DNA from 3 places in the Streptomyces sp. NPDC059499 genome. Region 2 is predicted to be linked to each of the others. Evidence: riboswitches for the same ligand, from Rfam matches in the RefSeq annotation. Region 2 holds a riboswitch; each other region holds the start of a gene.
The links. A riboswitch is a leader RNA that binds a small molecule or an ion and turns the genes downstream of it on or off. The one in region 2 is predicted to bind S-adenosylmethionine.
Positions count from the first base shown of each region.

Region 1: another riboswitch for S-adenosylmethionine. It lies ahead of ACFW9O_RS30805 (hypothetical protein); the one in region 2 lies ahead of ACFW9O_RS16280 (aminotransferase class V-fold PLP-dependent enzyme).
Region 3: another riboswitch for S-adenosylmethionine. It lies ahead of thrC (threonine synthase); the one in region 2 lies ahead of ACFW9O_RS16280 (aminotransferase class V-fold PLP-dependent enzyme).

Region 1 covers NZ_JBHYTT010000018.1:41,387-48,945, forward strand. The annotation lists gene ACFW9O_RS30785 (pectinesterase family protein) at 1-778, opposite strand, end outside; gene ACFW9O_RS30790 (ATP-grasp domain-containing protein) at 894-1,685, opposite strand; gene ACFW9O_RS30795 (family 43 glycosylhydrolase) at 1,788-3,272, opposite strand; gene ACFW9O_RS30800 (arabinan endo-1,5-alpha-L-arabinosidase) at 3,254-4,237, opposite strand; gene ACFW9O_RS30805 (hypothetical protein) at 4,514-4,924, opposite strand; SAM riboswitch class IV at 4,974-5,084, opposite strand; gene ACFW9O_RS30810 (cytochrome P450) at 5,210-6,433, opposite strand; gene ACFW9O_RS30815 (cytochrome P450) at 6,430-7,559, opposite strand, start outside.
Region 2 covers NZ_JBHYTT010000006.1:70,253-77,811, reverse strand. The annotation lists gene ACFW9O_RS16300 (c-type cytochrome) at 1-396, shown strand, start outside; gene ACFW9O_RS16295 (Rieske 2Fe-2S domain-containing protein) at 393-1,445, shown strand; gene ACFW9O_RS16290 (ubiquinol-cytochrome c reductase cytochrome b subunit) at 1,442-3,067, shown strand; gene trpD (anthranilate phosphoribosyltransferase) at 3,190-4,254, shown strand; SAM riboswitch class IV at 4,339-4,455, shown strand; gene ACFW9O_RS16280 (aminotransferase class V-fold PLP-dependent enzyme) at 4,629-6,005, shown strand; gene ACFW9O_RS16275 (Lrp/AsnC family transcriptional regulator) at 6,087-6,368, opposite strand; gene ACFW9O_RS16270 (rhomboid family intramembrane serine protease) at 6,365-7,117, opposite strand; gene ACFW9O_RS16265 (hypothetical protein) at 7,279-7,521, shown strand; gene ACFW9O_RS16260 (NYN domain-containing protein) at 7,559-7,559, shown strand, end outside.
Region 3 covers NZ_JBHYTT010000019.1:2,563-10,121, forward strand. The annotation lists gene ACFW9O_RS31285 (DinB family protein) at 1-287, opposite strand, end outside; gene groL (chaperonin GroEL) at 428-2,050, opposite strand; gene ACFW9O_RS31295 (cold-shock protein) at 2,361-2,567, opposite strand; gene ACFW9O_RS31300 (MoaD/ThiS family protein) at 3,047-3,322, opposite strand; gene thrC (threonine synthase) at 3,350-4,645, opposite strand; SAM riboswitch class I at 4,663-4,790, opposite strand; gene ACFW9O_RS31310 (glucosyl-3-phosphoglycerate synthase) at 4,944-5,894, shown strand; gene ACFW9O_RS31315 (trehalose-6-phosphate synthase) at 5,951-7,327, shown strand; gene otsB (trehalose-phosphatase) at 7,324-7,559, opposite strand, start outside.

The sequences.
Region 1 (7,559 bases), on a different contig from region 2:
TGTTGATCAGGAAGCCCTTGCGGTCCGCGGCGGTACTGGGCGCGGTGATGTAGCCGGCGGAACTGCCGTCCCATCGCTTCTTCAGGGTGATGACCGACCTGTCGATCACCGCGCTGGCCCGCCCGAAGATGAAGTCGACGTTGCCTACGACGTAGGAGTTGGTCATGTAGACACGGCCGGACGTCGTCTTGGACGCGGTGTCGAGCAGCAGGGTGTCCTGGTCTCCGGTGACGATGACGGAGTCGAGGAAGACCTTGTCCGCGGCGGTGCGCAGGGCGACGGCCTGCAGTCCGCTCATGTTCTGGTGGGCGGCCTCGTCGAAGTCGTTGGAGATCGTGAGGTTGCGGGCCTGGAAGCCGTTCGCCTCGGCTGCGACGGTGGCGCTGCCGCTCGTGCCGTAGGTGCCCGACCCGTCGGGTTTCTGCGTGCCGGAGGCGTTGTCGTACACGATGACGGTGTCACCGCGGCCGGATCCGCTGCCCTGGAGCGTGACGTTCTGCTTGGTGGAGGGGATCTTCACCGTCTCGCGGTAGGTGCCGGGCTTGACGGAGACGATGACGCGCGCGGTGTTGCCCGCCGGTATCGCGTTCACGGCGGCCTGCACGGTCGTGTACTGACCGGTGCCGTCCTTGGCGACGGTGAGGGTGCTCGCCGCCGGGGTGCCCGACGCCGACCCGTGCGCCTGCACCGACACGACGGCCACGAGCGCCGCCGCTCCCGCCACCAGGGCGCGGCCCTGTCGGGGGGCGGCCGTGGTACGTCGTCGATTCGCTGCCATGGCCTGGTCCGTTCCGTCGGGAAGAGGTGGGGGTTCCTGCCGGTAGTCGCCACGACCGCCCGAAAGGTTGCCACGGCTCGTGGCCGGATTCCGGGCCGGGGGCCGGAGGCCCGTCTCACACGCTGCGGAACCGCAGGTCCCGTTCCCGGACCAGTCCTCGGGGCCCCGCGGCCCGCAGCACCACGTCGAGCGCACCGGCCGGATCGGCCGCGTACACATTGCTGAACCAGGCCATGTTGGCCTCGACCACGGCCCACCGCTCGGTGTCCCGGCTGCCGGCACCCCGCATCCGTCCGACGTCGACCACCACGCCGCTGGGCAACGTGACACCGCACGCGTCCGCCAGCCGCTCCGCGAAGTCCCGGATCCCGGTCTCCTCCGGGTGCCCTTCCAGGGGCGCGGCGTCCAGTCGGCCGAAGGTGGCGTACTGGGAGCCGGTCCGGACCTCTCCGTCGAGCAGGAAGAGCCTGAACTCCTGTGCCCAGGTCACCACTTCACTGACCTGGACCAGCGGGTCGCTCCCGGGTGAGGTCACCTGGAGCGCGCTGCCGTCCTCGTACACGGCGGCAGGGAAGCTCTTGTCGGTGGGCGGTTTCACGAAGACCGGACCCTTCTCGCTGCGGGCCTCCGACAGCTTGACGCGCCTGATCCTGCGTCCGGTGAAGGCGTACGGCAGAGCGTCCAGCCAGCCCTCGTCCGGTTCCAGGAGTGATATCCCCAGGGGCCCGGCGGCCTCCGCGGCGAAGTGCGGGCCACCGTAGTAGTGCGCGCGCCCGCTCCCCCGCAGCCGGTCCGGGATCCCGTCCCGGGGCAGGATCACGACCTCCGTACCGCGCTCGCGCGCCGCGTCCGCGAGGAGCCCTGCCGTGGTGGAACGGTGCGGGGCGAACGCCAGGAGAGGGACCATACGACCGCAGCCTAGAACCTCTCGTGACGAAGGACCCAGGGGTCCGGGTGGCGGCCCGGACCCCTGGGTCCTCCCCTCGTCCGGATCACGCGGCTCGGGGCCTCAGGCTGCCGGAGTGAGCTTCCACTGCTGGCAGTTGTTGTTCAGCCACGACCACTGCCGTACGTCCGCACCGTCGGCGGCCGAGCAGTCGGCCACGTCGGCGACCTTCCCGCTCGCCCGGTTGACGATGCGTACCCAGCCGCCGGCAGCCGTGGTGACGAGGCCGAAGCGCTGGCAGGTGTTGTTCAGCCACGACCACTGGCGCAGGTCGGCGCCGTCGGCTGCGGAGCAGTCCGCCGTGTCGAGCACCTTGCCCGAGGCGACGTTGACCAGGCGGCTCGTGTCGTCGCCCTGGTCCTCGATGCGCCATCTCTGCTGTGTGCCGCCGTTGCACGTCCACTGCTGGACGTTCGCTCCGTCGGCGGTCGACGAACCGTTCACGTCCAGGCACTTGCCGGTGGCCCTGTTGACCACCGTGTACGCGGTCGGCGTGGCCGCGCTCTCGCCGGAGGGCCCGGCCAGTGTCGTACCGAGGGCGACGGGCGTGCCGAGGTTCGGTGTCCCGTCGCTGTTCCACGTGAACTTCTGTGCCCGCGCCGTCCGCCCGTTGTCGCAGCCGTCGGACGCCGCGTCGTTGGCGTGGTAGACGATCCAGCTCTCCGTGCCGTCGGGTGAGGTGAAGAAGCCGTTGTGCCCTGGCCCGTACACTCCGGCGGCGTTGTTGCGCTGGAAGACCGGGGTGGACTTCTTCGTCCAGGAGGAGGCGGAGAGCGGGTTGGATCCGGTCAGGGTGAGCTGCCCGAGTTTGTAGTCGGGGGTCCAGCAGCCGCTGGCGGAGTAGACGATGAACGTCTTCCCGCCGCGCTGCAGCACCTCGGCGCCCTCGTTCACCGTGCCGCCCGACTTCTCCCAGTCGTACGTCGGCGTGGAGATCGTCGAGAACGAGCCGCTGAGCGTGTACGGGTTCGACATCGGCGCGATCACCAGGTTCTGCGTACCGCCGCCGCTCGCACTGCCCAGCAGGTACATCGAGCCGTTGAGCGTGAGCACGCTCGGGTCCAGCATCCAGGTGCTGCCGAGCTGGTTCCTGTACGTGTACGGGCCCATCGGGTCCGTACCCGCGCTCTGCAGCACGTGCACCCGCTGGGTGGGGTTGTAGTCGGCGATGTTCTGCCCGGCGACGAAGTAGAGGTACCAGCGGCCACCCGAGTAGTGCAGTTCGGGTGCCCAGATGTTGCAGCAGCGCGAGGCGGCGTCGCCCTGCCAGACCTGCACGCTCGGCGCGGTCGCGAGCCCGGCGAGGGTCGGCGACCTGCGCATGGTGATGACGTCGGTCCAACTCGTCGACACCAGGTAGTAGTTGCCGTCGTGGTACGAGATCCAGGGGTCGGCTCCCTTCTGCGCCTTGACGGGATTGGTGTACGGACGCCCCTCGGCGGCCTGTACGGAGGACGTCCCGGACGGCGCCGCCTGCGTGGAGGCCGGCTGCCCCAGCGCGAGGGCCAGCAGGAGGGCGCTCAGCAGGGTCAGTAGGCGACGGGCCATCCGCTGCTCCAGTTCAGTAGGTTGACGCCGAGCTTCGGGGTGCCGTTGTCCTGGCCGTCGTAGTAGTGGTAGACGAGCAGGTCGCCGTCGGAGTCGGCGAGGATCGACTGGCCGCCGGGGCCGATGTACCGGCCGTGGGACTCCATGACGGGGGTGCCGCCGTTGCTGCGCATGTTCACGCCGTTGCGGTCGTAGTAGGGCCCGGTGACACTCGTCGCCCGGCCCACCTTGATCTTGTACGTGGAACTGGTGCCCGCGCAGCAGGTGTCGTACGAGGCGAAGAGGTAGTAGTAGCCGTTGCGCTTCACGAGGGAGGGCGCCTCGACCGCCTTGGTACCGGTGGGGCGGGAGGCGAGCGAGCGGCGTGCGGTGTCTCCGGCGTACTGCTTGCCGGTCGACGGGTCGACGCGGATCATCTTGATCCCGGTCCACCAGGAGCCGAAGGACAGCCACCACTTGCCGTCGTCGTCCACGAAGAGGTTGGGGTCGATGGCGTTGTAGTCGCTCGACGAGTTCGAGGTGTAGACGATCCCGTAGTCGCTCCAGCTGCCCGCCAGGCCGGTGGTGGACGCCGCGAGGCCGATCGCCGACGTGTTCGACCCGAAGGACGAAACGGCGTAGTACATCAGGTACTTGCCGCCGCGGTAGGAGATATCAGGGGCCCACGGGTCCGATGCGGAGGAGTAGTTCTTCCACCAGCTCGGCTTCGTCGTGAAGGCGTTGCCCGACCGGCCGAAGGCGGTGCGGTCGGTGGAGGTGCGGAGCTGGAGGCCCTCGCCGGTGGAGTAGAGCAGGTACTGGCCGGACGTGCTCCGGATCATGGTGGGGTCGTGGACGACGATGTCGCCGTTGACGACACCGGGGTTGGGGTACGCGGACGCGCTCGTCGGCACGAGCGCCAGCAGGAGCGCGGCGGGCAGGGCGGCGAGGGTCCTTCGCGGAATTCTTGTCGGGATGCGGCTCATCAGGAGACCTTCTTCGGTCGTGTCGGGGTACCCGGCAGTCGTCACCGAGGGCCAGGAGGTTGCCATGCGCATGACATTGACGTGTTCGACGTGCCGAACGGCGCTCGTAACTCCGGACGAGCGGCCAGGACGGGACCGTAGAATCGAACACGTCTTGCGTCAACGGATTGAGCGCGCATTCGACGAAAACCCGGACTCTGTCCGGTATCACGAACGGACCGGCCCGCCCGAAAGGGGCGGTGCCGGCCGAACGCAACCGTTCCTGGGGCTGGTCGGCTACAGCCCGTAGGTGAAGTTCCCGCGGCCCGTGTGCTGGGGATCGGGTGCGGTCGTCCCGCACAGCGGTCCGCCCTCGGTCCCCACGTTCACGAGGCCGGTCGCCTCACCGCCGAGGCCGACGAAGCGCAGCGCGTGCCAGCGCGGCAGCCAGTACACGCGCCCGCGGTGGTCCGTGAGCAACTCCCGCAGATCGGCGGGAGCGTGCATCCACACCTCGGGCAGGCCGCCGGGGTGTTCGAAGGCCGCGCGAAGGACCAGCCAGCCGTCGTCGCGGACATCGCCCGCGGTCAGCAGGAGTTCCACGGCCTGGCCGGGTTCCTGTACGCACTTCTTGGCGTGGATCCAGTGCACGTGGTGGCCGGGCGCGTAGCGCGCGCAGGCGTCGTGGTGAATGAGGTGGGGAAGCATGGCTGTTGTCGCCTTCCGGGGTCCTGGACCCCGGGGGCCCGTCCCCGGTGGTCCGCTGTTCCCCGCACGGTGCCGCGCGGAGCGGGTCGTCACCCGGAGCACCCGCAGCGGAGCGGGGTGCCGTCCAGCGAGCCGGGGCTTTCCACTGGAACTCATGACCCGTCAAAAGCGTAACAGGAGCCGGGAGGACGTCGGGGCCGCCGGACCACCCCCCGCGTACGGGCGCGATGCCTCCCGCCCGTACGCGTCCCCGCCCTCGCGCATGCCCTCCTGATCCGACCCGCCTCAGCCGTGCAGCAGGACGGGGAAGGCCTCCATGTCGTTCTGCGTCATCACCGGCAGCTTGCGGATCTCGTCGTCCGGTATCGCGAGCTTGAGCGCGGGGAAGCGTGCGAAAAGGGCGGGGAGTGCGATGCCGGCCTCCACCCGTGACAGCGCGGCACCGGGGCAGATGTGGGGGCCGTGACCGAAGGTCATGTGCCGGATCGGTGTCGGACGGGTGATGTCGAAGGAGTCGGCGTCCTCGCCGTGGTGTTCGGCGTCGCGTCCGATGACCCGGTAGGAGATGACGACGCCCTCTCCCGCGGCGATCACCTGGTCGCCGACCTGGATGTCCTCGGTGGCGAAACGCATCAGCAGGTGCGTGGTGGGCGTGTCCCAGCGCAGCGTCTCCTCGACGACCGTCTCCCACGGGATCTCCCCGTCCAGCACCATCCGCAGCTGGTCGGGATGGGCGAGCAGTGCGCGTACGGCGTTGAGGATGAGCCCGATCGTGGTCTCGTGCCCGGCGGCCACCATGGCCTTGAGGTTGCCGACGACCTCCTCCTCGGTGAGGGGCTCGCCGCCCTCGTCGGCCAGGATCAGCGCACTGGTGAGGTCGTCGGTGGCCCGCGCCGTCTTCTCCCGTACGAGATCGGTGTAGAAGACGTCCAGCTCCCGCAGCAGCGCCAGACGCTCCTCCTGCGGGGTGAGCATGGAGAAGAAGGCCTTGTACTGCTTCGTCAGCATCGGGAACTGGTCCTCGTCCACCCCCATCAGCAGCCCGACGACCCGCATCGGCAGCGGCTGGGCGAAGACGGCCTTGAGGTCGACGACCCCGTCCTTGCCCTGCTCGGCGAGGGCGTCGAGGAGCTCCTCGGTGAACTTCTCGATGGCGGGGCGGACCGCCTCGAGCCGGCGCGGGGTGAGCGCCTGGGAGGTCTTCGTCCGCAGCCTCCTGTGCTCGCCGCCGTCGACCGTGAACATGGAGCGACCGGCATCGATCATTCCGATCAGGGGCCACGCGTGGGTGACCTCCCCGCTCCTCCACAGCCCCCAGGCGTCCAGGTCCTTCACCAGCCGCGGGTCGACGAGCAGTTGACGTGCCTCGGCGTGCCGCGTGACGGTCCACGCCGGGACCCCCAGCAGCTCGATGCGCGCGAGCGGCCCCGCCTGGCGCAGCTGCTCGGTCTCACCGTCGAGGTTCTGGACCATGGGGTCGATGACCACGGTCGCGTGAGGGCAGTTCACAGCAGATCTCCTGTCGTACGTACGGGAGCGAAGCGGACGGGGAGCGCGTTCATCCCGCGCAGGAAGGCGGACGGCCGCCGGACGAGGTCCTTCTCGGCGACGGCGAGTTCGAGATCGGGCAGCCGGTCGAGGAGGACCTCGATCCCGGTACGGGCGATGATCTCGGCAATCTCCTGCGCGGGGAAGGGGCAGCGGTACTCACCGTGGCTGAAGGCCAGGTGCGCGCTGTTGCTGCCGTGCCTCGTGGCACCGCCGGACCCCAGGTCCTGGCGTACGAGGGGGTCGGTGTTGGCCGCCCCCAGACCGAGCAGCAGCATGTCCCCGGCGCGGATCGTCCGTCCGCCGAGCTGGGTGTCGCGGACCGCCCAGCGGCCGGCGAGGATCTGGGTCGGGCTCTCCTCCCAGAGGACCTCGTTCATGGCGTCGCCGACGCTGCGCCGACCGCCGACGAGCGAGTCGGCGAACTGGTCCTCGGTGAGCATCAGCCGCAGGGAGTTGCTGATCCAGTCGGCCGTGGTCAGATGGCCGGCGGCGGTGATGGCCATGAGGTCGAGCGCGTACTCCTGATCGGTGAACGGCTCCGGGTTCGCGAGCATCCGGGAGGTGATGTCGTCCCCGGGCGCGTCCCGCTTGACCGCCACGAGCCGCTGCATGTGCTCGGCGAACCGCCCGTACGCCTCCTGCGCGCCGGGCCCCCCGTCGGCCAGGTCCTTCAGGACCCGGGCGATGTCCGCTCCTTCGGCGTCGGGGAAGCCGACGAGCCGGGCGAGGACGAGCAGGGGCAGCGGTTCGGCGAACTCGGCGACGAGGTCGGCCGTGCCCCGGCTGCAGATGTCGTCGATGAGGCGGTCGGCGAGCTGCTCGCAATGCCCCCGGATCTCGAACGGATCGGCGCTCTCGAGCGCGGGCACCACCATCTCGGCATGCCGCCGGTGTTCGGCGCCCGCGGTGAAGTAGATGGACGGCATCGGGCGGCCGACCATGGGGAGCAGCGGCCAGTCCTCGGGAATGTGCTCCCACTGGTTCCATAGCCCGACATCTCTCGGGAACAACTCGCCGTCACTGGTGACCTGGTGGAGCTCGCGGTACCCGACGACCAGCCAGGCCGGGAAGCCGCCGGGGAGCT
Region 2 (7,559 bases):
CCCGCGGGTGCCGACGTGGCCAGGGGCGGCGACCTGTTCCGTACGAACTGCGCGCAGTGCCACAACTTCACAGGTGAGGGCGGCGCGCTGACACACGGCAAGTACGCCCCGAACCTCGAAGGCGTGAGCCCGAAGCACATCTACCAGGCCATGCAGACCGGCCCGCAGAGCATGCCGTCCTTCCCCGACAGCACCATGCCGGAGCAGGAGAAGAAGGACATCATCGCGTACATCAAGACCGTCAACGGTGACGACGCCGAAACCCCCGGTGGCCTCAGCCTCGGTGGTCTCGGACCGGTCAGCGAAGGTCTGTTCGCGTGGGTCTTCGGGCTCGGCGCCCTCGTCGCAATTGCCGTTTGGGTCGCGGCCCACACCGCTAAGGCCAAGAAGTCATGAGTAGCCAAGAGATTCCAGAAGAGGTCCTGCCCGCAGAGCAGGACACCGCGCACGGCGCGGTAGAGGGTGCCGGCGATCCGTTCGCCGACCCCGGGCTGCCGGCCCACCGGCCGCGCATCCAGGACATCGACGAACGTGCCGCGCGCCGCTCCGAGCGAGCCGTCGCCTTCATGTTCACGCTGTCCATGCTGGCGACGGTGGCGTTCATCGCCTCCTACGTCATCTTCCCGGTCGACCAGATCGTCTACATCTGGCCGTTCGGGCACGTGAGTTCGCTCAACTTCTCCCTGGGCCTGACCCTGGGCGTGGCGCTCTTCTGCATCGGAGCGGGGGCCGTCCACTGGGCGCGCACCCTGATGTCCGACGTGGAGGTCGCCGACGACCGGCACGCCATCGAGGCCGAGCCCGAGGTCAAGGCGAAGGTTCTCGCCGACTTCGCGGACGGCGCCGAGGAGTCGGCGATCGGGCGGCGCAAGCTGATCCGCAACACCATGTTCGGCGCGCTGGCCCTGGTGCCGCTCTCCGGCATCATGCTGCTGCGCGACCTCGGCCCGCTGCCGGAGAAGAAGCTCCGCGTGACCCTGTGGGCCAAGGGCAAGCAGCTCATCAACATGAACACGATGGAGCCGCTTCGTCCCGAGGACGTCGTCGTCGGTTCGCTGACCTTCGCCATGCCCGAGGGCCTGGAGGAGGACGCGCACGACTTCCAGACGCAGATCGCCAAGGCTGCCCTGATGATCATCCGCATCGAGCCGGACAACATCAAGGACAAGCGTGAGCGTGAGTGGGCCCACGAGGGAATCGTGGCCTTCTCCAAGATCTGTACCCACGTCGGCTGCCCGATCAGCCTGTACGAGCAGCAGACGCACCACGTGCTCTGCCCGTGCCACCAGTCCACCTTCGACCTCTCCGACGGCGCCCGCGTCATCTTCGGTCCGGCCGGTCACGCCCTCCCGCAGCTGCGGATCGGTGTGAACAGCGAGGGCAACCTCGAGGCGCTCGGCGACTTCGAAGAGCCCGTCGGTCCTGCCTTCTGGGAGCGCGGATGAGTACTGCGACGGATTCAAAGCGCAAGGCGCCCGCCGGTGAGCGGGTAGCCGACTGGGCAGACGGCCGGCTGGGCATCTACGGCCTGGCCAAGGCCAACATGCGCAAGATCTTCCCGGACCACTGGTCCTTCATGCTCGGTGAGATCTGCCTCTACAGCTTCATCATCATCATCCTCACGGGTGTGTACCTGACGCTGTTCTTCCACCCGAGCATGAACGAGGTCGTGTACCACGGCTCGTACGAGCCGATGCAGGGCATCCGGATGTCCGAGGCCTACGCCTCGACGCTGGACATCAGCTTCGACGTCCGCGGTGGTCTGCTCGTTCGGCAGATCCACCACTGGGCCGCGCTGATCTTCCTGGCCGGCATGTTCGTGCACATGATGCGCGTCTTCTTCACGGGTGCGTTCCGCAAGCCCCGTGAGATCAACTGGATGTTCGGCTTCCTGCTGTTCGTCCTGGGCATGTTCACCGGGTTCACCGGCTACTCGCTCCCGGACGACCTGCTCTCCGGTACGGGTGTCCGCTTCACCCAGGGCGCCATCCTGGCGACGCCGATCGTCGGTACGTACCTCTCGATGTTCCTGTTCGGCGGGGAGTTCCCCGGCGGCGACTTCGTGGCCCGGTTCTACTCGATCCACATCCTGCTGCTGCCGGGCATCATGCTCGGTCTGGTCGTGGCCCACCTGATCCTGGTCTTCTACCACAAGCACACGCAGTTCGCGGGTCCCGGCAAGACCAACAAGAACGTCGTCGGCATGCCCCTGCTGCCGGTGTACATGGCGAAGGCCGGAGGGTTCTTCTTCCTCGTCTTCGGTGTCATCACCGTCATCGCGGGCATCGCCTCGATCAACCCGATCTGGGCCCTCGGCCCGTACCGCCCGGACCAGGTGTCCACCGGCGCCCAGCCCGACTGGTACATGGGCTTCGCCGAGGGTCTGATCCGAGTGATGCCGGGCTGGGAGATCAACCTGTGGGGCCACACGCTCGTCCTGGGTGTGTTCATCCCGCTGACGGCCTTCGGCCTCGTGCTGGCGGCGATCGCGGTCTACCCCTTCATCGAGTCCTGGGTCACCGGGGACAAGCGCGAGCACCACATCCTGGACCGTCCGCGCAACGCCCCGACCCGTACGGCCTTCGGTGTCGCATGGATCACCGAGTACGTCATCGTCTTCATCGGTGGTGGAAACGACCTGTGGGCCACGCACTTCCACCTGTCGCTGAACGCCATCTCGTGGTTCGTCCGGATCTTCATCTTCGTGGGCCCGGTCATCGCGTTCATCGTGACGAAGCGGATCTGCCTCGGCCTCCAGCGCCGCGACAGGGACAAGGTGCTGCACGGACGCGAGTCCGGCACCATCAAGCGCCTGCCGCACGGTGAGTTCGTCGAGATCCACGAGCCGCTCAGCCAGGGCCAGCTGCACACGCTCACCGCGCACGAGCAGTACAAGCCGATCGAGATCGGCCCGACGGTCGACGAGAACGGTGTCGAGCGCAAGCCTTCGGCGCTGCAGAAGCTGCGGGCCAAGCTCAGCAAGAGCTACTACGGCGAGCAGAGCCAGATCGCCAAGCCCTCCGCCGAGGAGTACAAGGAGATCACCAGCGGCCACGGCCACCACTGATCACCTGAGCTGATCGCCACAGCAGGAGCCCCGTCCATTCGATGGACGGGGCTCTTCGCTGTCTCCGGGGCTGGATAGGGTGGGGGGATTCTTCTATCGGCTGTGGACCCCAGGAGCGGACCATGAACGTTGTGACCCCGGACGGCGGCGACAGCGTGGCGGACCGTTCCTGGCCCGGCGTGCTGATGCCCCTCCTGCGCGGCGAGAGCCTGACGGCCGAGGACACCGCCTGGGCGATGGACCGCATCATGAGCGGCGAGGCCACCGACGTGCAGATCGCCGGCTTCGTGATCGCGCTGCGTGCCAAGGGCGAGACCGTCGACGAGGTCACCGGACTCGTACGCACCATGTACGAGCACGCCCACACGATCCAGGTGCCCGGCCGCACGGTCGACATCGTGGGCACCGGCGGCGACCTGGCCAAGACGGTCAACATCTCCACCATGTCGGCGATCGTCGTCGCCGGGACCGGCGCCAAGGTCGTCAAGCACGGCAACCGCGCCTCCTCCTCGGCGAGCGGGGCCTCCGACGTGCTCGAGAAGCTCGGCGTCAACCTCGAGCTGACCCCGCAGGGCGTCGTCCGGGTCGCCGAGGAAGCGGGCATCACCTTCTGCTTCGCGGTGAAGTTCCACCCCGCCCTGCGGCACGCGGCGAGGGCCCGCAAGGAGCTCGGCACGCCGACCACCTTCAACATCCTGGGCCCGCTCACCAATCCGGCCCGGGTCCGCTCCCAGGCCGTCGGCGTCGCCGACCTCAAGATGGCGCCGATCGTCGCGGGCGTGCTCGCCGACCGGGGGAGTTCGGCGCTGGTCTTCCGGGGCGACGACGGCCTCGACGAGCTGACCACCACGGCGACCTCCCGGGTCTGGATCGTCCGGGACGGCGCCGTGCGCGAAGAGGCGTTCGACCCGCGGGACGTCGGCCTGGACCTGGTGCCGGTCTCGGCGCTGCGCGGCGCCGACGCCTCGTACAACGCGGACGTCGCCCGGCGGATGCTGGACGGGGAGACAGGCCCCGTACGCGACGCGGTGCTCCTCAACTCCGCTGCCGCGCTGGTCGCGCTCCACCCGGGCGAGGGCACGCTGAACGAGCAGATCGCGGCCGGGATCGCGAAGGCCGCGGAATCGATCGACTCGGGTGCCGCCAAGCGGGCGCTGGAGCGCTGGGTGGCCGCCAGCAACGCCTGAGGCAGGGCCGTGTGGAACGGGGCGCAGTCCGGATCGCGGACTGCGCCCTTGCGCATGTGGTCAGGTATGGCAAGATGCTGCGCAGGTCATGAGTGACAGCGAATAAGCCCCGGCTCGCTGTCCGGCAACCCTCCGTCCGTGGCGGGGTGCCCCGGGTGAAGACCAGGCCGCAGGCAGCGAGGTCTGTGGCAAGCGCGGGCCCCTAGGCATCTGTGAATGCCAACCCCCGGGGTCCTGGTCCCCAGGGAGCCTCTTGTGAGCAAGCGAATGCGATAGGGCTCAACGCCCTCTTCCGCGCACCCTCTTCTTCTTTTCCCGCGCTGCCGCGTATCTGCCGGCGTCGGGATTTCGCCTGCCTGTTACGGGAGTTCGCCATGTCTGTCTCCACCGCTGCCGCCGACCAGACCATTTGTGCCCCGCTGCCGGTTCTGGGAGCCGATGTCACTGTTCCTCTGGTTACGGGCGGCGAAGTCACCTATGCCGCCCTCGACTACGCGGCGAGCGCCCCGGCCCTGCAGCGCGTGTGGGACGACGTGGCCGCCTACGCCCCGTACTACGGCAGCGTGCACCGCGGCGCCGGCTACCTCTCGCAGCTCTCCACGGACCTCTTCGAGAGCAGCCGCGTCACCGTCGCGGAGTTCCTCGGCTGCCGTGCCGAGGACCAGGTGGTCTTCACCCGCTCGACGACGGACTCCCTCAACCTGCTGGCCGCCGCACTCCCCGCGGACTGCCAGGTGTTCGTGTTCGAGACCGAGCACCACGCCTCGCTGCTGCCCTGGCGCGACGCCCGCGTGACCTACCTCGACGCCCCCCGTACCCCGGCCGAGGCCGTCGTGACGCTGGAGCGCGCGCTGGCCGGCCGCGACCCCTACGGCCCCGCGCTGGTCTGTGTGACGGGCGCGTCGAACGTCACCGGTGAACTGTGGCCGGTGCAGGAACTGGCCGCCGCCGCCCACGCGCACGGTGCCCGGATCGTCCTCGACGCCGCACAGCTGGCACCCCATCACCCCGTGGACATCGCGGAACTGGACGTCGACTGGGTCGCCTTCTCCGGGCACAAGCTGTACGCGCCGTTCGGCTCGGGCGTCCTCGCGGGCCGGGCCGACTGGCTGCGGGACGCGGAGCCGTACCTCGCGGGCGGCGGCGCCTCCCGGAAGGTCGCCCGGCGCGCCGACGGCGGCGTCGACGTGGAGTGGCACACCACGGCCGCCCGGCACGAGGCCGGATCGCCCAACGTGATCGGCGTCTACTCCATCGCCGCTGCCTGCAAGGCCCTGACCGAGGCCGGGTTCGACCAGCTCGTCGCGCGTGAGCAGCAGCTCGTCACCCGGGTCCGTGAAGGCCTGGCCGAGGTCCCCGCGGTCAAGGTGCTCTCCCTGTTCGGCGACGACGCCCCGAGGGTCGGCGTCATCTCCTTCGTGGTCGAGGGCTGGAACAGCTCGCACTTCGCCGCGGCGCTCTCCGCGGAGTACGGCATCGGGGTCCGCGACGGCCTGTTCTGCGCCCACCCGCTCGTACGGACCCTGCTGGGCAGCGAGCCGCAGGACCCGGGCGAGTGCGGCGCCCCGGAGGCCGAGCCGGGCGAGCGGTCCCTCAACGCCATCCGGGTGAGCTTCGGGGCCGGTACGCCGGACGAGCACATCGAGCGGTTCCTGGGCGCGGTCCGGGAGCTGGTGGGCGCGGGTGCCCGGTGGACCTACCGCACCGAGGACGGGCGCTGCGTCCCGGACAGGGGCGCTGCGCAGGTCTGACCCGGCCGGGTACGGCTTCGGCCGGGGACGGGAGGCGATGGCCCCGTCCCCGGCCGAAGCCGTACGCCGTGTCCGGTCGTCCTACGCGTCGAGACCGATGGCGAAGGCCGCCTCGAGGTCGTGCTGCGAGTACGTGCGGAACGCCACGTGCGTGTCGGTGCCCTCGACGCCGGGGATCTTGCTGATCCGGCCGGGAATGACATCCGCCAGATCGTCGTGCTTGGCCACCCGGACCATGGCGATCAGGTCGTACGTACCGGTGACCGAGAAGACTTCGCTGACGCTGTCCAGCGCGGCGACGGCCTCGGCGATCTCGGGGATCCGGTCCACGCTGGTTTTGATGAGCACGATCGCGGTGATCACGGCTGGCTTTCTCCCTCGGTGGCCGTGGCTGGAGACTTCACTCTAGCCCCACCCCGGTAGCGCCCCCAGGCGTAGAGGAACCCGGCCGCGAAGCCCGCGACATGGGCGAGGTAGGCGACGCCGGGGCCGCTGCCCGCGCCCTGCGCGGCCAGCCACTGCAGCGCGAACCAGAAGACGAGCACGATCCAGGCGGGGAAGCGCAGCGGCAGGAAGAAGAGGAACGGGAAGAGACTGGTGACCCGGGCCCGGGGGAAGAGGTAGAGGAACGCGCCGAGCACCGCCGAGATCGCCCCCGACGCGCCCACCAGGGTCTGGTCGGAGCCGGAGTGCGCGACCGCGTAGACGACCAGGGCCAGATAGCCGCAGCAGACATAGAAGAAGACGAACTCGGCCCGGCCCATGCGCTCCTCGGCCATCGCCCCGAACACGTACAGGAACAGCATGTTGCCCAGCAGGTGCAGCCAGCTCCCGTGCACGAAGAGGGCGGTCAGCGGGGTGAGGGCGGCGTGCGCGGAACCGTCCAGGAGTTCGCTGGGGATCACCCCCCACCGCTCGAAGTACCCGGCCTGCGCGGCGAGCAGGGCGTCCGCCGTGCCGTAGGCCGGATTGAACCCGGAGAGCGGGCTGATCAGGAACACGGCGGAACAGGCCGCGATGAGGCCGTAGGTGACCGGTGCGCCGCCCGCCGAGGCCGCGGCCCCGAACTCTCTGGCCCGCTCCCGCCACCCGGCATCCCGCCAATCGATCACGTACAGAGCATGACGCACCGGCGGAGAACGTGACAGATCGCCTCGCCGTGCCGATGGGTAAACGCGAGGCCGTAGGGTTACCGCAGGACATCGCAGTTCGACGGCGCACCGCGAGATCGAAGACCTGGGCAGTACGAGACTCGACGAAAGAGGACGCAACGATGACGACGGTTCCCACGCCCACCGACGGGACCCGCTGGCGCTGCACGCTCTGCGGCAACCTCACCCGCTTCGATGTGACGCGCTCCTCCAAGGTCGTGGAGTACGTCCACCTCGACCTGGCCGGGGAGTCGAGTGTCGAGGAGCGGGAGGTGGTCAGTGAGACCATCGAGTCCGTGCGCTGTCGTTGGTGCAACGCGGTGGACCAGATCGAGCTGGTCGACCGACCGGGTGCCGACTCCTGACGGGGCTGTGCGGACAGACATATTGGGGTGATGGATGG
Region 3 (7,559 bases), on a different contig from region 2:
GCACTCGCGTCGTACGCCGCCTGGAAGTCGATCCGGTCGGACCAGACCATGGGCGCCCCGTTGTCCTCGAACACACGGCGGAACCAGGCCCGTTCCACCTCGGCCATGTGCCGCACCAGTCCGAGCAGCGAGAGCGTGGACGGGGGCATCGACTGCCGCCGCAGCTCCTCGTCGTCCAGCCCTTCGCACTTCATGGCCAGGGTCGCTCGGTGGTAGTCGAGAAAGGCGCGCAGGGTCTCGCGCTCGTCGCCGGAACTCGGCGGCCCGGTACGGGAGTCGGTGGTCATCCTTGTGCGCTCCTCAGGGATGGCTGCAGGGGCCGTCAGTATCCGGTACCGACGCGGGGACACGACGACGCCGGCCCCCGGGAGAAATCCCGGGGGCCGGCGTCGTACGGGTACTGCGTGGAGCTGCTGATCCCAGGGGATCAGAAGTCCATGTCACCGCCCGGCATGCCGCCCGGAGCAGCCGCAGAGGCCTTCTCCGGCTTGTCGGCGATGACGGCCTCGGTGGTGAGGAAGAGCGCGGCGATGGACGCGGCGTTCTGCAGAGCGGAGCGCGTGACCTTCGCCGGGTCGATGATGCCCTCGGCGATCATGTCGACGTACTCGCCGGTCGCGGCGTTGAGGCCGTGACCGATCGGAAGGTTGCGCACCTTCTCGACGATGACGCCACCCTCGAGACCACCGTTGACGGCGATCTGCTTGAGCGGGGCCTCCAGCGCGAGCTTGACGGCGTTGGCACCGGTGGCCTCGTCACCCGTCAGGTCGAGCTTCTCGAAGACGGCCGTGGCCTGCAGCAGCGCGACGCCACCACCGGCGACGATGCCCTCCTCGACGGCGGCCTTGGCGTTGCGCACCGCGTCCTCGATGCGGTGCTTGCGCTCCTTGAGCTCCACCTCGGTCGCGGCGCCGGCCTTGATGACGGCCACGCCGCCGGCCAGCTTCGCGAGGCGCTCCTGGAGCTTCTCGCGGTCGTAGTCCGAGTCGGAGTTCTCGATCTCGGCACGGATCTGCTTGACGCGGCCCTGGACCTGGTCGCTGTCACCCGCTCCGTCGACGATCGTGGTCTCGTCCTTGGTGATGACGACCTTGCGGGCCTTGCCGAGCAGGTCGACGCCGGCGCTCTCGAGCTTGAGGCCGACCTCCTCGGAGATGACGGTGCCACCGGTGAGGATGGCGATGTCGCCGAGCATGGCCTTGCGGCGGTCACCGAAGCCCGGAGCCTTGACGGCGACGGACTTGAAGGTGCCACGGATCTTGTTGACGACCAGGGTCGACAGGGCCTCGCCCTCGACGTCCTCCGCGATGATCAGCAGCGGCTTGCCCGACTGCATGACCTTCTCGAGCAGCGGAAGGAGGTCCTTCACGTTGCTGATCTTGGAGTTGACGATCAGGATGTACGGGTCGTCGAACGACGTCTCCATACGCTCCATGTCGGTCGCGAAGTACGCCGAGATGTAGCCCTTGTCGAAGCGCATACCCTCCGTGAGCTCGAGCTCCAGACCGAAGGTCTGGGACTCCTCGACGGTGATGACGCCTTCCTTGCCGACCTTGTCCATCGCCTCGGCGATCTTGGCGCCGATCTCGGTGTCGGCAGCGGAGATGGAGGCCGTCGAAGCGATCTGCTCCTTGGTCTCCACGTCCTTCGCCTGCTCCAGCAGAGCGGCGGAGACGGCCTCGACGGCCTTCTCGATGCCACGCTTGAGAGCCATCGGGTTGGCACCCGCGGCGACGTTGCGCAGGCCCTCGCGGACGAGCGCCTGGGCGAGAACGGTTGCGGTGGTCGTACCGTCGCCGGCGACGTCGTCCGTCTTCTTGGCGACCTCCTTGACCAGCTCCGCACCGATCTTCTCGTACGGGTCCTCGAGCTCGATCTCCTTGGCGATGGAAACACCATCGTTGGTGATCGTGGGCGCGCCCCACTTCTTCTCGAGGACGACGTTTCGGCCCTTGGGGCCGAGGGTGACCTTGACGGCGTCGGCGAGCTGGTTCATCCCGCGCTCGAGACCGCGCCGTGCCTCCTCGTCGAACGCGATGATCTTGGCCATGTGAAGTGGTCCTCCCGGACAGGGGTGGATTTCTCCGGACCGAGAGGCGCCCGCGACGGACGGCCAGCGTGCTCAGCGGTTCCTTGCCCCGTGAGCCTGCGGGCCTCACCGGCCCGGTCCAAGTTTCTGTCACTCTCACCTGGAGAGTGCTAACGCCAATGATTAGCACTCGACCCCTGCGAGTGCAAGCGTCCCCCTCCAGATGTGGACAACCGCCGGGGGCTCGCGGGACGCACGCAGGGCCCGTACCCCTCTTCGGAGGTACGGGCCCTGCGTGTGTGAGTAGTGTCGTTGGCCGACCGCGCCGAGCTCAGCCGACGGCGAGCTTGACCATGTCCGCCTGCGGCCCCTTCTGGCCCTGCGAGATTTCGAATTCAACTCGCTGACCCTCTTCGAGGGTGCGGTACCCGTCCATCTGGATCGCGCTGTAGTGGACGAAAACATCCGCACCACCGTCGACCGCGATGAAGCCGTACCCCTTCTCCGCGTTGAACCACTTGACGGTGCCCTGAGCCATGCCTAACTCCCCTATTACTGGCCCTTGCACAGGACCGCACTTCGCGGGCCCGGGTCAGAACTCACCCTCCGACAGGAGAGGGTGGCGTGCGCCGGAACGCGTCGACCGCGGCCGAATGTATCTGCCCAACTGCCCTCTGCAACAGGGCAATCGGACGAGAATTCTGGGCACAGCTGAACGCCCGGATAGGTGCAACTCACAAGATTCCAGGGCAAGTCGGGCCTGACAAAGGCCACTTATGGCGCAAGGAGTTCACGTACTTTGGCTGCTTCTTATCGCGACCGGGCGCATTCTCATATGCGGGCGGCACAGGCAGCGGAGGGGACTTCCCCAACTGTACCGCGCTCAACCATGCAGAATTGCCCCCTCCGCTTCTCTTGCGGAGGGGGCAACGGTGTTCACGCTGTGAAGTCGTACAGGAGGCTCGGCCTCCGGCAACGGTGCCCGGCGGCCGGCCTCCGGGCACGGTGCTCGGCGGGTCAGCCTCCGGCGACGGCCGGGATGATCGAGATGCCGGCGCCGTCCGGGGTCGCGGTCTGCAGGCCGCCCTCGAAGCGCACGTCGTCGTCGTTGACGTACACGTTCACGAAGCGGCGCAGCTTGCCCTGGTCGTCCAGGACGCGGGCCGCGATGCCCGGGTGGTTGTTCTCCAGGGACTCGATGACCTCGGAGAGGATCGTGCCCTCGGCCGGGACCTCGGCCTGACCGCCCGTGTAGGTGCGGAGGATGGTGGGGATACGGACCTTGACGCTCATGGGGTGCCTTCCTTCGGTCTCGGGTGGTCAGCTGGCGGCGAGGCCCGCGTCGCGGAACGCGTCCAGGCTCGGCCGGATCGTGGCCGACAGGCCGGTCGTCGGGGCGACGGCGTCCAGCGTCTTCAGGCCGTCACCGGTGTTCAGGATGACGGTGGTCAGCGTCGGGTCCAGCAGACCGGCGTCGATCAGCTTCTTCGTCACACCGACCGTCACACCGCCCGCGGTCTCCGCGAAGATGCCCTCGGTGCGGGCCAGCAGCTTGATCGCGTCGACGACCTGCTCGTCGTTGACGTCCTCGACGGCACCGCCGGTGCGCCGGGCGATGTCCAGGACGTACGGGCCGTCGGCCGGGTTGCCGATCGCGAGGGACTTGGCGATCGTGTTCGGCTTCTGCGGCCGTACGACGTCGTGCCCGGCCTTGAAGGCGGTGGAGACCGGGGAGCAGCCCTCGGCCTGGGCACCGAAGATCTTGTACGGCCTGTCCTCGACCAGGCCGAGCTTGATCAGCTCCTGCAGGCCCTTGTCGATCTTCGTGAGCTGCGACCCGGACGCGATCGGGATGACGATCTGGTCGGGCAGCTGCCAGCCGAGCTGCTCGCAGATCTCGTACGCCAGGGTCTTGGAGCCCTCGCCGTAGTACGGGCGGAGGTTGACGTTGACGAAGCCCCAGCCCTCACCGAGCGGGTCGCCGATGAGCTCCGAGCAGAAGCGGTTGACGTCGTCGTAGTTGCCCTCGATGCCGACCAGTTCGCCGCCGTACACCGCGGCCATGACGATCTTGCCCTGCTCCAGGTCGTGCGGGATGAACACGCACGAGCGGAAGCCGGCGCGGGCCGCCGCGGCGCCCACCGCACCCGCGAGGTTGCCGGTGGAGGAGCAGGACAGGGTGGTGAATCCGAAGGCGCGGGCGGCCTCGACGGCGATCGCGACGACACGGTCCTTGAAGGAGTGCGTCGGGTTGCCGGAGTCGTCCTTGACGTACAGACCGCCGGTGACGCCCAGCTCACGGGCGAGGTTGTCGGCCTTGACCAGCTTCGTGAAGCCGGGGTTGATGTTGGGCTTGCTCGCGACATCGGCCGGAACGGGCAGCAGCGGCGCATAGCGCCAGATGTTGTCGGGGCCTTCGGCAATGCGCTTCTTGAGCTCTTCCGGGGAGCCGCTCGGCAGGTCGTACGCCACTTCGAGCGGCCCGAAACAGGACGCACAGGCGAAAATGGGACCGAGCTCGAAACGCTCGCCGCATTCGCGGCAGGAAAGTGCTGCGGCGGAACCGAGGTCCACGGCAGAAGAATCGGTGTTCGCTGCAACTGTCTGAACAGACATGATGGCGGAGCCCTTTCTCCTCATCTTCCTTGCGGCGTATTTCGCCACAAGACGGAATTGGCACCTTCCCCACCGTGACCTTGCGGTCGGCAGGGGGGTTGCCGGGACTTCAACGGGCCGTTCCCTCAGTCCCTCTGGATGAGCGCTATGGCACCGGACCATCGATCCGGGCATTTATTCGCGGACCGACCCCGACATGCGAGGGTCATCCGCGTTGTTCAAGACTGTAACCGAAGCCCTGGACGATTGAGATAGTCGTCCGAACCGCGAGATGGATCACATACAGGGAGTATCGACCGTGCTGGAAGAGGTGGAACGCTGGCTGACCAGGCGTTCCTGGTCGGCCGACGACCGCCCGCTCGACCGCCTCACGGCCGCGCGCGCGAGGGATCCGCGCCGCGCCCGGGTGAGCGTCGTCCTGCCCGCCCTGAACGAGGAGGAGACGGTCGGAGCGATCGTCGAGGAGATCCGGCGCGAGCTGATGGAGAAGGTCCGGCTCGTCGACGAGCTGGTGGTGATCGACTCCGGTTCCACCGACGCCACCGCCGAAGTGGCCCGCCGGGCGGGTGCCAGGGTGGTGCACCGGGACGCGATACTCCCCCGGATACCGGCCGTACCCGGCAAGGGCGAGGTGCTGTGGCGGTCACTGCTGGTGACCAGCGGTGAGATCGTCTGCTTCATCGACGCCGACCTCAAGGACTTCTCCGCGGACTTCGTCTCCGGGATCGTCGGCCCCCTGCTGACGGACCCCGAGGTCCAGTTCGTCAAGGCCATGTACGACCGCCCCCTGGGAGAAGCCGCAGGCCAGGGCGGTCGGGTCACCGAACTGGTGGCACGCCCGCTGCTCAACCTGCACTGGCCTCAGCTGGCCGGCTTCGTCCAGCCGCTGGGCGGCGAGTACGCCGTACGCCGCTCCCTGCTCGAACGGCTCCCCTTCCCCGTCGGTTACGGGGTGGAGCTGGGCCTGCTCGTCGACGCCCTGCACACCGTGGGCCTGGACGCGCTGGCGCAGGTGGACGTCGGCGTGCGCAAGCACCGCCACCAGGACGGCCAGGCGCTCGGCCGCATGGCGGCGGCGATCTACCGCACCGCTCAGCTGCGGCTCTCCCGGGGGCATCTGGTGCGGCCCGTGCTCACCCAGTTCGAGCGGGGCGAGAGCGGCTTCGTACCGCGCACCCATGCGGTGGACACCGAGGAGCGGCCGCCGATGCGGGAGATCACGGAGTACGCGTCCCGCCACGCGGCGTGACGTTTCGCGGTTGGCTTCGCGTTTGGCGGCTTCCCGAACGGGCTAGGTTCGGGTACATGGTCTCCGAGCACTCTGCCCAGGTCCTCGTCGCGTCCAATCGCGGCCCCGTGTCCTATGCGCTGCGCGAGGACGGCACGCTCGACTCGAAGCGCGGCGGGGGCGGCCTCGTCTCCGGTCTGAGCGCCGTCGAGGACAAGCTGTGGGTGTGCGCGGCCCTGAGCGACGGCGACCGCGAGTCGGTCCGGCGAGGCCTGTCGGAGCCCGGCGTCCGCATGCTCGACATCGACGCCGGAGTCCACGACGACGCGTACAACGGCATCGCCAACTCGGTGCTCTGGTTCGTCCACCACATGATTTACCAGACACCGCTGGAGCCGGTGTTCGACGCGGAGTTCCGTCGGCAGTGGGCGTCGTTCGAGGCGTACAACCGCGCCTTCGCCGAGGCCCTCGCCGAGGAGGCGGGCGTGGGCGCGGTGGTCCTGGTCCAGGACTACCACCTGTCGCTGGTGCCCGGCATGCTCCGCGAGCTGCGCCCCGATCTGCGGATCGGCCACTTCTCGCACACCCCGTGGGCCCCCGTCGACTACTTCCGGCTGCTGCCCGACGACATCGGTGAGCAGTTGCTGCGCGGCATCCTGGGTGCCGACCGGGCCGCGTTCCTGACCCGCCGCTGGGCGGACGCGTTCATCAGCTGCTGCACGGAGGTCCTGGGCGGCACCGGCCGCACCCGGATCGGGGTGCATGGGCTGGGCGCCGACGCGGACTTCCTGCGCCGCCGCTCCCACGAGGCGGACGTGGACGAGCGGATGGAGACGCTTCGGGAGCAGGTGGGCGCCGGCAGGCGGACGATCGTGCGGGTGGACCGCACCGAGCTCTCCAAGAACATCGTCCGGGGGCTGCACGCCTACCGCGCCCTGCTGGAGGAGCGCCCCGAATGGCGCGAGCGGGTGGTGCACGTGGCGTTCGCGTACCCCTCCAGGCAGGACCTCGCGGTGTACCGCGACTACACGGCCGAGGTTCAGCGCGTCGCCGACGCGATCAACGCGGAGTACGCCACGGAGGGCTGGACCCCGGTCATCCTCCACGTCGACGACGACTTCGCCCGCTCGCTCGCGGCGTACCGGCTGGCGGACGTGGCACTGGTCAACCCGATCCGCGACGGCATGAACCTCGTCGCGAAGGAGGTCCCGGTCGTCTCCGACAACGGCTGCGCGCTGGTGCTTTCGCGGGAGGCGGGAGCCTACGAGGAGCTCGGCGAGGACGCCGTCGTGGTCAACCCGTACGACGTGTCGGCCACGGCGGCGGCGCTGCACGAGGCGCTGACGATGGAGGACGACGAGCGCAGCGCCCGCACGAAGCGGCTGGCCGCCGCGGCGACCGCGCTGCCGCCGCAGCAGTGGTTCCTGGACCAGCTGGACGCCCTGCGGGGTTAGAGCTTCCCGATGCGCCGGGCCAGGGATTCCAACAGGCCCACCACGGCCGCCGGGCCCGGCAGCAGCAGGTCGGCACGCTCGGCGAGTTCGGGAACCTCCGTGCCGCTGCAGACCAGGAGGCCCGGGGTGCCGTCCGGCCCCTCGGCGCGGAGCTTCTCGACGGCTGCGTACGCGGCGAGGTCGCCCAGGTCGTCCCCGGCGTACAGGACGGACCCGGCGCCGGCCTCCCGTA